3 regions of the Comamonas sp. Z1 genome follow, and region 3 is predicted to be linked to each of the others. Evidence: predicted binding sites of a transcription regulator. Region 3 holds the regulator's gene; each other region holds the start of a gene.
What was found. Region 3 encodes FNR, which switches genes on or off when oxygen is low (the NO sensors DNR and NnrR bind a similar motif). Its sites were predicted from a motif close to TTGATNNNNATCAA; they were not measured.

Region 1 (4,097 bases), on a different contig from region 3:
AGTGCTGTTCACCGGAGCTCCGCGCGACGTGGCACGGATCAAGCACCCGTTTATTGAACATTTCTTCCAGGGAGAGCGTGGCCGCCGTGCCATGGCCCCGGTGCAAGGCGGCGTGGCCGCAGAGGAAAGCTGATGGAAAACAAGTCCCATGCCATGGCTGCCGGCATCTTCGTGCTGGTGGTGGCGACCCTGCTGGCAGGGCTGGCCGTCTGGCTGACGCGCGACAACCGCGAATACCAGCTCTATGAAATGTCCACCAAGGACGGAGTCAGCGGCCTGCAGCCCCAGGCCACGGTGCGCTACAAGGGCGTGCCCGTGGGCAAGGTGGTGCGCATCGGTTTTGATCCGCAGATTTCCGGCAATGTGCTGATTCGCATTGCCGTGGGCGAGGACACGCCGGTCACGCCGGCCACCTACGCCCAGCTCGGCTATCAGGGAGTGACGGGGCTGGCCCATATCCAGCTCGACGATGACAGCAAGTCTTCGCAACCGCTCAAGCCCGGGCCCAGCGGCCTGCCGCGCCTGCCCATGAAGTCATCGCCGCTGAACATGCTGGCCGACCAGGGGCCGGTGCTGCTGGAGCGGGTTGACGAAATTTCACGCCGCCTCAATTCCATGCTGGGTGAGGACAACCAGAAGCGGGTGAGCGTGGCGCTCGACAATATCGCTGCCGCATCCGGCGGGATCAAGGATCTGGCCGAGACCATGAACAAGACGGCCAAGGACTTTCCACAGATCACGGCAGATGCGCACCAGACCCTGCAGTCCCTTACCAAGGCCGGCAATGCCGCCACGGGCGTGGCGACCGATCTGCAGCAGACCGTGCGCAAGGTCAATGCCCCCGATGGCCCGCTGCAGCAGATTGCCGAGGGCACGCAGGCCCTGTCGCAGGCGGCCGAGTCGCTGGGGCGCAGCACCTTGCCGCGCATGAACGGCGCGGCCGACGATGTCTCGCGCGCCGCGCGCAGCATGGGCGCGGCCGCGGGCCGCTTCAATGACAACCCGCAATCCGTCATCTACGGCCAGGGAATGGGCTTGCCAGGCCCCGGCGAGGCCGGTTTCGTGGCTCCGGCCAAGTGAAGAAGCAACAAGGACACGACTTGCGCCAATTCGGATCGGGCAGGCAGCTTTTCGATGGAAATGCCTGCTACTCATTCTGACTGGCCTAAGTCCCAAAGGAATCAATATGGCAGACACAAAGATTTCACTCACCGGCCGCGGAGCATGGCGATTGCTGGGCGCTTCTTCCCTGGTACTGGCGCTCGCCGCCTGCTCGGGCCTGCCCACGGCACCCACGCAACCGGTGCGATATGACCTGGGCATGGCCGACCTGGCAGTGCCGGCCGCGAATGCGGCCGCACCCTCCGTGGCGCCGGTACCGCTGGTGCTGGCCGAAGTCCAGGCGCCGGGGTTGCCCGAGGGCCTGACGGCCATGTTCTACCGTCTGAACTACAGCGACAGCCAGCAACTGCGTGCCTACCAGAACGCGCGCTGGAGCCTGCCTCCCGCTCAGATGGTGGAGCAGCGCCTGCGCATGCGCCTGGGGCTGGAGCGCCCCGTGCTTTCGGGCAAGGATAATGTCCGCCCCCTGCAGGCCGACAAGCGCTCGATTGCGCAGCTGCGCGTGACGGTGGACGAGTTCAGCCAGGTCTTCGACAACGCCAGCAACAGCCGTGCGTTGCTGCGCCTGAGCGCCAGCCTGATCGGTGCCGGCGAGAGTGCAGGCAACCAGTTGCTGGGCCAGAAGGTGTTCACGGTCGAAGTTCCGGCTGCCTCAGCCGACGCAGCCGGCGGTGCCCAGGCCATGGCACGCGCCGTGGACGAGGCGGCTGCCCAGCTCAGCCGCTGGTTGCAGGGTTACGGGCGCTAGGGCCCGACCAGTCCCAGGCATTTCCGCTCCCAAAGCCCTGCCATGCAGGGCTTTGTTGATTCCGGGCAAGTCCTGCCTACTCGCGCGCAGCTGCTTTGCTGATGTGGGTCAATGGCCGGGCCGGGCCTTGTTCTTAAGCTGCCAGTTCCTCAACCTCGCACAAGGAACTGCCATGGCCAGCCTCGAATGGAATGCCGCTCTCATCCTGGATTTTCCCGTCATGGACGCGGTGCATGAAGAGTTCGTCACCCTGCTGGCCCAGGTGGAAGCTGCGGGCGACGAGCAGCTGTGCGCGCTCTGGGACGAGCTGATTGCCCATACCCAGCAGCACTTCGATCAGGAAGACCGCTGGATGCAGACCACGGGCTTTGCCACGGGCAACTGCCACAGCCAGCAGCACAAGGTGGTGCTGGCCGTGCTGCGCGAGGGGGCGGTCAAGGGCGGGCAGGGCGATCTGGCCACGATCCGCCATATGGCGGCCGAGCTGGGTCCGTGGTTCAGCCACCATGCGCAGAACATGGATGCCGCCCTGGCCCTGCACATGCGCCGCGCGGGCTTTGACCCGGTGACCGGCGCGGTGCTGGTGCCCGAGGCTTTGCCTGCGGAGCCGATCACCGGCTGCGGTGGTGCCTGTGGTGAAGCTGAAAAAATGGAAGTGGTAACTGCCTGAAACTGGCACGCGATAAGGCGAGAGACAGCGAGCAAGAGCCGCCGCGCAGCGAAGCTGCCGTCCCCCTTGGGGGAAGCGGCGCAGCCGCTCAGGGGGTCAAGGGTATATTGCCGGGGAGGCCAGGATGGGGAAGATCTTGATCAGGCCTCCCGCCATCACCTCGATGGCCAGCGCTGCCAGAATCAGGCCCATGAGCCGGGTCATCACATTGATGCCGGTCTTGCCCAGCACACGGGCAATCGGGTGGGCCAATGAAAAGCAGACCATGATGGCAGCGGCCACCACCACGCCATAACCGACCAGTGCCACATGCTGCCAGATGGTGCGCGCCTGATCGGCATAGATCACCACGGTGGACATGGCGGCAGGCCCGGTCAGCAGCGGAATGGTCAGCGGTACGACGGCAATGCTGTTGCCCTCGGCGGCCTTCTCGACGCCGGCTGCCAGCGTGGCATTGTTGGGGCGGTCTTCGGCGGGGCGGGCGTTGAGCATGTTCATCGCACTGATCAGCAGCAGCAGGCCGCCGCCGACTTGAAAGCTTTGCAGCGAGATATTGAAGAACTGCAGAATCTGCAGTCCCAGCAGGGCGCAGACCGCAATCACGCAGAAGGCGGCAAAGGCGGCGGTGCGAATCGTCTGCCAGCGCTGCTCGGCGTCGAAGCCGGCCGTGTAGTGGATGAAGAACGGGACGATGGCCAGCGGGTTGATGATGGCGACCAGGGTGATCAGCGGCTTGATATCCATTACAGCTCGCCTCCTGGCATGGGGGGCTTCTTGCGACTGTCGGCCTTTTGTGGGGCTGAGATAGCTTGCATCAACACTCCTGTGAAAAAATGGCCGAATCATCGACGCGGCATCAGCCATTACAGCATTGCTGGCGGCCGCGTCGCGGATTTCCCTTTTGAACCATGTTAAGGAGCTTCGCAATGGGCAGCTTTGTTGAACTGACAGCCGTGGATGGCGCAAAAACCCCGGCTTATGTGGCCATGCCCGAGGGCCAGGCACGCGGTGCCATCGTGGTACTGCAGGAGATCTTCGGCGTGAATTCGCATATCCGCTCCGTGGCAGACCGCTACGCAGCCCAGGGCTATGTGGCCGTGGCGCCCGCCATGTTTGCCCGCGTCAAGCCCGATGTGGAGCTGGGTTACAGCGAAGAAGACATGAAGGCCGGCTTTGCGCTCAAGACCGCAGTGGAAGCCCTGCCTGAGCCTGGAGCGCTGCGCGATGTGGAAGCGGCCGTGGCCTATGCGGCGACTCTGGTGCCTGGCGGCAAGATCGGCGTGGTGGGCTTTTGCTGGGGCGGCCTCATGACCTGGCGCTCGGCTTGCAATCTGGCCAGCGTCTCGGCTGCAGTCTGCTACTACGGCGGCGGCATGACGGGCGAACTGGAAGCCAGCCGTCTGGCGCTGTGCCCGGTGCTGGCCCATTTCGGCAGCAAGGATCACTACATCTCGCTGGAGTCCGTCGAAGCCTTCAAGAAGGCCCAGCCCAAGGTGGAAGTCCATGTCTATGAAGCCGACCATGGCTTCAACTGCGACCAGCGCGGCTCCTACAACG
Region 2 (4,097 bases), 310 kb from region 3:
CCATGGTGAAGAAGTGGTGCAGCCACACCAGGTAGGACAGGATGGTGATACACACGGTGGCGTAAACCATCGAGGTGTAGCCGAACAGACGCTTGCGGCTGAACGTTGCCACGATTTCGGAGAACACGCCGAAGCAGGGCAGGATCAGGATGTAGACCTCGGGGTGGCCCCAGATCCAGATCAGGTTCACGTACAGCATGGGGTTGCCGCCCAGTTCGTTCGTGAAGAAGTTGGTGCCGACGTAGCGGTCCAGCGACATCAGCACCAGAGCTGCGGTCAGCACGGGGAAGGAGGCCACGATCAGGGCGTTGGTGCACAGGGCAGTCCAGGTGAAGACGGGCATCTTCATCAGGTTCATGCCGGGAGCGCGCATCTTGATGATGGTCACGATCAGGTTGATACCTGACAAGGTCGTGCCCACACCGGCGACCTGCAGGCCCCAGATGTAGTAATCAAGACCCGTGCTGCCGCTCTGGTGCCCCAGATTGGACAGAGCCAGCCAGCCGGAGGTCGAGAACTCGCCCAGGAACAGGGAGATCATCACCAGCACGGCGCCGCCGGTAGTCATCCAAAAGCTGAAGTTGTTCAGGAACGGGAAGGACACGTCACGTGCGCCGATCTGCAGAGGAACCAGGTAGTTCATCAGACCGGTCACGAAGGGCATCGCCACGAAGAAGATCATGATCACGCCGTGGGCCGTGAAGATCTGGTCGTAGTGGTGAGGAGGCAGGTAGCCCATGTTGTCGCCGAAGGCCATGGACTGCTGCAGACGCATCATCACGGCATCGGCAAAGCCGCGCAGGAACATGACCAGACCGAGGATCATGTACATGATGCCGATCTTCTTGTGGTCGATGGAGGTGATCCAGTCGTTCCACAGCGGAGCCCAGAGGCGGAACTTGGTGATGCCGCCGACCACGACGAGGCCGCCAAGCACCACGGCAATAAAGGTCATGAGCACGATGGGCTCATGCGTCATGGGAATCTGGTCCCATGTGATACGGCCCAACAGCCAGTGGGAGGCCGGGGTTGTTGTTTCAGACATGTTGAGTCTCTTTTGTCGTATTGGAGCGGCTGAGCGCTGAGCGCATCCGCACCGTGAACTACTTATTGCTGTGCGACAGCTCCGGAGGCGGCGACTTCGTCGAGCAGGGCGACAACGCGGTCAGCGTCTTTGGAAGTGCAGACATCCAGGGGCAGGGTCACGCTGGAGGTCTTGCTGTGGTGTGCAGGTGGCCTGCCGCCGGCGGCGTCGATGGCCATCATCTCGTTCATGCACATCTTGCCGTCTTCCACGCAGCGGTTGAGGACCTTGTGGTACAGGCCTTCGTCCACGCTGGCGAAGCGTTCAACGGGGTTGCGCTCGCTGGGCTTGGCCAGATCGATATAGGCATCGCGTGTCAGAACCTTGCCTTCGGTCTTGGCCTTGGCAATCCACTGATCGAACTGCTCGTTTTCCAGACCGTGGAACTTGAAGGTCATGCCCGCAAAACCAGCGCCGCTGTAATGAGAGGACTTGCCGCCATAGACACCGGGCTTGTTGATCACTGCGTTCAGCTCGGTCTGCATGCCGGGCATGGTGTAGATCATGCCGGCCAGATCAGGAACGTAGAACGCGTTCATGGTGTGGGTGGAGGTCAACTTGAAGTGAATGGGGCGATCCACCGGGGCAGCCACTTCGTTGACGGTGGCAATGCCTTGCTCGGGGTAGAAGAACAGCCATTTCCAGTCCAGCGACACGACCTGGATCTCCAGAGGCTTGACGTTGGGGTCCAGAGCCTTGGTGGCGGAGATGCGGTCCAGGGGACGATAGGGGTCGAGCTTGTGGGTGCTGATCCAGGTAATGGCGCCCAAAGCGATGATGATGAGCAGGGGAACCGTCCAGATCACCAGCTCCAGCGCGGTGGAGTGGTGCCATTCGGGGTCGTACTTGGCTTCGGTGTTGGACTGGCGGTATTTCCAGGCAAACAGCAGCGTCAAAAAGATGACGGGGACGATGATGAGCAACATCAGCAAAGTGGCCGTAATGACCAGATCGCCTTGCTGCTTGGCGACATCGCCAGCTGGGTTGAGGACGACGGCCTTGCTGCAACCGGCGAGGGTTGCGGTCAAAGCGGCCGCTGAGAGCCACGCGGGCCCACGGATTTCCTTGATTTTTAACATGCTTTGGGCGTGACAAAGTCGCGCTTAGGTGTAAACGCGGATTACTGGATCTCGGCAAATGTAATACCAAACAGGGGCTTGTCCATTGGACATTTTGTCCAAGGTCAACAGCTTGGGATTGGAAATGCGCTATGCGACAAGGGTTTAGCGGCTTTGGCGTGTGGACAAACTTTGAGCTGGCAGGGCTTGAAATTGTCAAATCAGCCCTCAGAAACGGGGCCAGCACAGGGCTGGGCTGACAGTGTTCAGGGCAAAAACTCTATTGCAGCTGCACATGCTTGGGCGTAGAACGGAAAGCGTCCCCAGGACTGAAAAGTAAGACAAGGAGTTGTACCTTTATGACAAGCATGAACCCGTCCGTTGGTCTTACTCAGCAAGACTATGAGAACTCGGAAACCCTGGCCTACGCGGATACCGACGAGGATGTGACCCCCGGCGAGATTGCCGTGGGGGTGATCATCGGGCGCTCTTCCGAGTACTTTGACTTCTTCGTGTTCGGCATTGCCTGCGTGCTGGTGTTTCCTTCACTGCTGTTTCCCGATCTGTCCAAGCTCGATGGCACGCTGGCGGCATTTACCATTTTCTCGCTGGCCTTTGTGGCCCGTCCTGTCGGCACGGCGCTATCCATGGCCGTGCAGCGCCGCTGGGGGCGAGCCACCAAGCTCACTCTGGCCTTGTTGCTGCTGGGCGTCTGCACCGTGGGCATGACCTTCCTGCCCAGCTATGAAGTCGCTGGCATGAAAGCGGTCTGGGCGCTGGTGATCCTGCGCGTCGGGCAGGGCCTGGCTCTTGGCGGTACCTGGGACGGTCTGCCTTCGCTGCTGGCCATGTCGGCACCCAAGGACAAGCGCGGCTGGTATTCGATGATCGGGCAGTTGGGGGCTCCGCTGGGCTTCATCATTGCCGCAGCGCTGTTCGCCTATCTGTATTCGAGCCTGAGTGCCGACGATTTTCTCAGCTGGGGCTGGCGCTTCCCGTTCTGCGTTGCCTTTGCGATTAACGTGGTGGCCTTGTTTGCTCGTCTGCGCCTGGTTGTGGGCCAGTCCTATACACAGGCGCTGCAGGAGCGCGAACTGGAGCCTGTCAGCGTCACACGTTTGATGGCCAGCGAAGGCCGCAATGTGATGATCGGCGCATTCGCGGCGCTGGCCAGCTTTGCACTGTTCCATCTGGTCACCGTGTTCCCGCTGTCCTGGATCTCGATGTACTCGAATCAGTCGGTGACCGATGTATTGGTGGTGCAGATCATCGGCGCACTTCTGGCGGGGATGGCCATCATGCTCTCTGGCTGGCTGGCCGACCGTGTGGGCCGCCGCAATACGCTGGGCACCATGGCTTGTCTGATCGGCATCTTCAGTTTCCTGGCGCCCTGGCTGCTGGGCAGCGGTACGGTGGGAAACAATGTCTTCATCATTGTGGGCTTCATCCTTCTGGGATTGTCCTACGGGCAGGCATCGGGTACCGTGACCTCCAACTTCTCGCCTCACTTCCGCTACACCGGTGCGGCCTTGTCCACCGATATGGCATGGTTGATCGGCGCGGCGTTCGCTCCGTTGGTGGCCTTGGGTGTCTCGGCAAAGTTCGGCCTGGTGGCTCTGGGTATCTATCTGCTGTCGGGCGCCTTGTGCACGCTGGCGGCCCTGGGCATCAACCGTGCCATCGAGGCGCGCGACCAATAAGAAGTCAGTGAACTTCCCTGAAAAACGCCCGGTGCTTGCATCGGGCGTTTTTCTTGATACCAGAGGACATGAAAAAGCCGCCTGCAAGAGGCGGCTTTTTATCGATTGGAAGACGGATCAGTCCAGAGCCAGACCGGCCTTCTTGATGACATCACCGAAACGCTTGCTCTCGGAGGCCATGAAGGCCTTGAACTCGGCAGGCGTGGGATTGAAGGATTCGTAGCCGAAGGCTGCGAACTTGTCCTTGACGTCCTG
Region 3 (4,097 bases):
GCGGCGCGCCTCGGCCACCAGCGCAAATACTTGCTCGGCGGGCTGCTCGCGGTGCACCGCTTTCTGCACCGCGGGATCAAAGTCCTGCACGCCAAAGCTCAGGCGATTGAACCCCATGTCCTTGAGAGCTCTCAGCCGCTCGTTGCTGACGGTGCGCGGATCGACCTCGATGGAGTACTCGCCCGCGGGATCCAGCTTGAAATGTTCACGCATCAAGACCATCAGCTGCTGCAACTCGGCATCGCTGAAAAAGGTCGGTGTGCCTCCGCCCAGATGCAGCTGGCTTACGAGCTGGCCTTTGCCGCAATGCTCGGTATGCATGGCCAGCTCGCGGCTCAAGTAGTCCAGATACTCGGCAGCCTTCTCATGATGCTTGGTCACGATCTTGTTGCAGGCGCAGTAATAGCAAAGCGACTCACAGAACGGCACATGCACATAAACGGACAGGGGCAAAGCGCGCGAGCCAGAATGCGTCTTGCGCTGCTTGAGTGCCAGTATGTAGTCGTCTGCACCAAAAGCCTCAACAAAACGGTCGGCTGTTGGGAACGATGTGTAGCGTGGGCCGGGGATATCAAAGCGGCTCAGCAACTCAGGCGTGACTGCGGTCATAACTGGGAGTTAGGGTGCGCCCACACTCTGTATAGAGCAGATTTCAATGGAAATCAGATCCTGAAAATCATGCCCAAAATAGGCAAAAGCGCATGTTTTTGAACGAATACAGGCAATGTGCCCCAAGGCAATCACCCTGTCCTTGATGAAAATCAAGAGACCTCAAGGCAAGTGCTGCGACAATTTGATCCATCTCATCTTCAACCACGAGGTCAATGACCAGCGCGACTCTCCACTCCGTGTCTGTCTGCGCCGTTGCAAAAAGCCCATGAATCTTCAGACCATCAAAGCATCCTGCTCCAACTGCAATCTGCGTGAACTGTGCATGCCCATGGGCCTGGACGATGAACAAATGGAGCGCATTGACGAGATTGTGGCCACGCGCCGCAAGGTCAAGCGCGGCGGTCTGCTGTTTCGCAATGGCGAAGAGTTCACCTCGCTGTATGCCATACGAACCGGCTTCTTCAAGACCAGCGTGGCCACCGAAGACGGACGCGATCAGGTCACAGGCTTTCAGATGGCTGGCGAAATCATTGGTCTGGACGGCATCGTCAACGACCACCACACTTGTGATGCCGTGGCCCTGGAAGACGCCGAGGTTTGCGTCATGCCGTTTGACAAACTGGAGCAGCTCTCGCGCGAGGTCACTGCCCTGCAGAACCATGTGCACAAGGTCATGAGCCGCGAAATCGTGCGCGAGCATGGCGTGATGCTGCTGCTGGGCAGCATGCGTGCCGAAGAGCGCCTGGCGGCCTTTGTGTTGAACCTGGTCCAGCGCCTGTCGGCACGCGGCTTTTCCAAGTCGGAACTGGTGCTGCGCATGACGCGCGAAGAAATCGGCAGTTACCTGGGCCTCAAGCTCGAGACCGTGAGCCGCACTTTCTCCAAATTTGCAGAGGAAGGCATTGTGGAAGTCAAGCAGCGCCACCTGCGCATCCTGGATACCGAGGCGCTCAAACGCATCGTCAACAGCCAGCAATGCCAGAACTGAACCGAGTCGACAGACACTCTCAAGACAAAGCCCGCGGACAGCGGGCTTTTTTGTCTGTGCGAATTAATCGGGCAGAGGCTCGGAAACGATGCCGCCATTGAGATCGCTGACGGAGCGCCCCAGCATCACCGTCATCGCACCTCCGATCAGGGTCACGACCCAGAAGGCAAAAAAAGCGACCGTATAGATGGCCTGGCGCGACCAGTCCAGGGGGGAGCCCAGCCAGTGCACATCCAGCGGGTCCACAAAGGCGAAAACCACCATCTCCATGATTGCCGCCGCCAGAAAGGCCGGCCAAACAATCCACATCCAGCGTCGAGCATCCATCCTGATTCTCCTTGGGCTGTGGGCTTGGTCATATTTTGCACAACAGTGGTGACCGTTCATGCAGGACTGCGGGCATGCACCGTGGCGGGAAACCCTGAACCACTCTCTTTTCAGTAGCATCCTGCGCCATCTGGATATCAAAAAACCATTTGCTTCTACATCAACGTTAGGCAGAGCATGCGCAACACGCTCTGATTTTGATATCGGCAACAAAAAAGGCCGCAAAAGCGACCTTGGCGGAGCAAGCGCCGGAGCGCTCAGCGATCCAGCGGATGGTCCTTGGCTGGCGTGGCCGCATGATTGCGGCCGGTGACTGCTGGGGCCAGGCTTTTTTCACTTTCGCTCAGGCGCTGGTTGATTTCCATGCCATGGCGGTAGTAGTCAGGGTCAATCACGGGATCAGGCCTGCTCAGTGCGATGTATGCGGTGACAAAGCCGGCAATCACCACGATCACCGGGCCGGCGATGATGAGCCAGACATGGGCAAACTTCCACCAGGGCTTGCCGTCCTCGGGGTGGATGATCTTGGCCGTTTGCGAGACCTTGGCTTGTGCTGCCGACATGATGAAACCTCTTTCCAAAATTCTGACCACCCAGACACACACGGCAGGGTGGCATAAATTGTTGCCGATTGGCGGTGCCCTTGTCCGGCCTCCGTGATGGCTCACGAAGACCGTCAAGACCTGGCATTAACGCGGCACCAGGAACACCGTCTTCTCGGAAATACGCCCTGCTCCGGCAGTCACTGCATCCACATTGAAGTGTACGGGGTGCGAGCCGGGAGTTGCTGAGCCATACGGAATCTGCAGCCGCACCGCAATGCCGCGCGTCTCTGCAGGGCCAACGCTCACTTCCTGCTCGGATGCGACTTCCAGATTCTCCAGGCCCACGGCGCTGATACGGTAGCGCTGCTCGGACTCGGTGGCGTTCATGATCTGCAGACGGTAGACGTTCTCCAGCTTGCCGCCCGCCACGATGCGCGAAAGCGCAGCACGGTCGCGAATCACATCGACCTTGAGCGGCTCGCGCAGCACCAGACTGGCGATCATGGCAGCGCTGAGGGCCACCAGCACGGCCGAGTAGATCAGCACACGCGGGCGGAAAATGCGGCGAATCACCTGCACCTGCTTCCAGGCCTTGGCCACGGCATTCTGAGTGGTCAACCGGATCAGGCCACGCGGATACTCCATCTTGTCCATCACGGAGTTGCAGGCATCGACGCACAGACCGCAGCCGATGCATTCGTACTGCAACCCTTTGCGGATATCGATGCCCACGGGGCAGACCTGAACGCAAAGCTTGCAATCTATGCAGTCCCCCAGGCCCTGTGCCTTGTAGTCGACGTCTTTCTTGCGCGGGCCGCGAGCTTCACCACGTTCGGCGTCGTAGCTGACGATCATGGTGTCCTTGTCAAACATGGCACTCTGAAAGCGTGCATAGGGACACATGTACTTGCAGACCTGCTCGCGCATATAGCCGGCGTTGCCGTAGGTGGCGAAACCGTAGAACGCCACCCAGAAAATCTGCCAGCTGCCCTGGAAGGCCATCAACTCCACACCCAACTCACGGATGGGCACGAAGTAGCCGACAAAGGTGAAACCTGTCCAAAGAGACAGAGCGATCCAGAGAAACTGCTTGAGCGACTTTTTCCAGATCTTCTCCAAAGTCCAGCCGCTCTTGTCGATACGCATGCGGGCACTGCGATCGCCTTCGACCTTGCTTTCGATCCACATGAAGATCTCGGTGTAGACCGTCTGCGGACAGGAGAAGCCACACCACAGACGCCCGGCTACGGCGGTAAACAGGAACAGCCCCAGTGCGCTGATGATCAGCAGCCCCGTCAGATAGATGAAGTCCTGCGGGTACAGCACCAGTCCGAACAGATAGAAGCGCCGGGCCCCCAGATCGAACAGCACCATCTGGCGCTCGCCCCACTGCAGCCAGGGCAGGCCGTAGAAGACGATCTGGGTCAGAAACACCATGGCCCAGCGCCAACGTGAGAACACGCCGCTAATAGAGCGTGAGTACACTTTTTGCTCGGAAGCGAACATAGGCACCAACTCAGGCCCACCCTCATGAGGCTCAGGCGTGATCGGTATGACTTTTCGGGGCTTCCCCTGATCGCACGGCATCGCAGTTCCTTAATATTTTTGTAATTACTGAAAATTGA

Region 1: the regulator FNR is predicted to act here: its motif matches at 1,969-1,982, upstream of FSY45_RS15360 (hemerythrin domain-containing protein).
Region 2: the regulator FNR is predicted to act here: its motif matches at 2,258-2,271, upstream of cyoA (ubiquinol oxidase subunit II).

What each region holds. Positions count from the first base shown of each region.
Region 1 covers NZ_VOQT01000008.1:41,430-45,526, forward strand. The annotation lists gene FSY45_RS15345 (ABC transporter ATP-binding protein) at 1-133, shown strand, start outside; gene FSY45_RS15350 (MlaD family protein) at 133-1,080, shown strand; gene FSY45_RS15355 (ABC-type transport auxiliary lipoprotein family protein) at 1,187-1,870, shown strand; gene FSY45_RS15360 (hemerythrin domain-containing protein) at 2,043-2,540, shown strand; gene FSY45_RS15365 (MarC family protein) at 2,637-3,284, opposite strand; gene FSY45_RS15370 (dienelactone hydrolase family protein) at 3,467-4,097, shown strand, end outside.
Region 2 covers NZ_VOQT01000001.1:179,986-184,082, reverse strand. The annotation lists gene cyoB (cytochrome o ubiquinol oxidase subunit I) at 1-1,045, opposite strand, end outside; gene cyoA (ubiquinol oxidase subunit II) at 1,108-2,163, opposite strand; gene FSY45_RS00825 (MFS transporter) at 2,502-3,842, shown strand; gene FSY45_RS00820 (tripartite tricarboxylate transporter substrate binding protein) at 3,960-4,097, opposite strand, start outside.
Region 3 covers NZ_VOQT01000001.1:487,773-491,869, forward strand. The annotation lists gene hemN (oxygen-independent coproporphyrinogen III oxidase) at 1-609, opposite strand, end outside; gene fnr (fumarate/nitrate reduction transcriptional regulator Fnr) at 878-1,600, shown strand; gene FSY45_RS02170 (hypothetical protein) at 1,664-1,927, opposite strand; gene FSY45_RS02175 (FixH family protein) at 2,185-2,490, opposite strand; gene ccoG (cytochrome c oxidase accessory protein CcoG) at 2,617-4,059, opposite strand.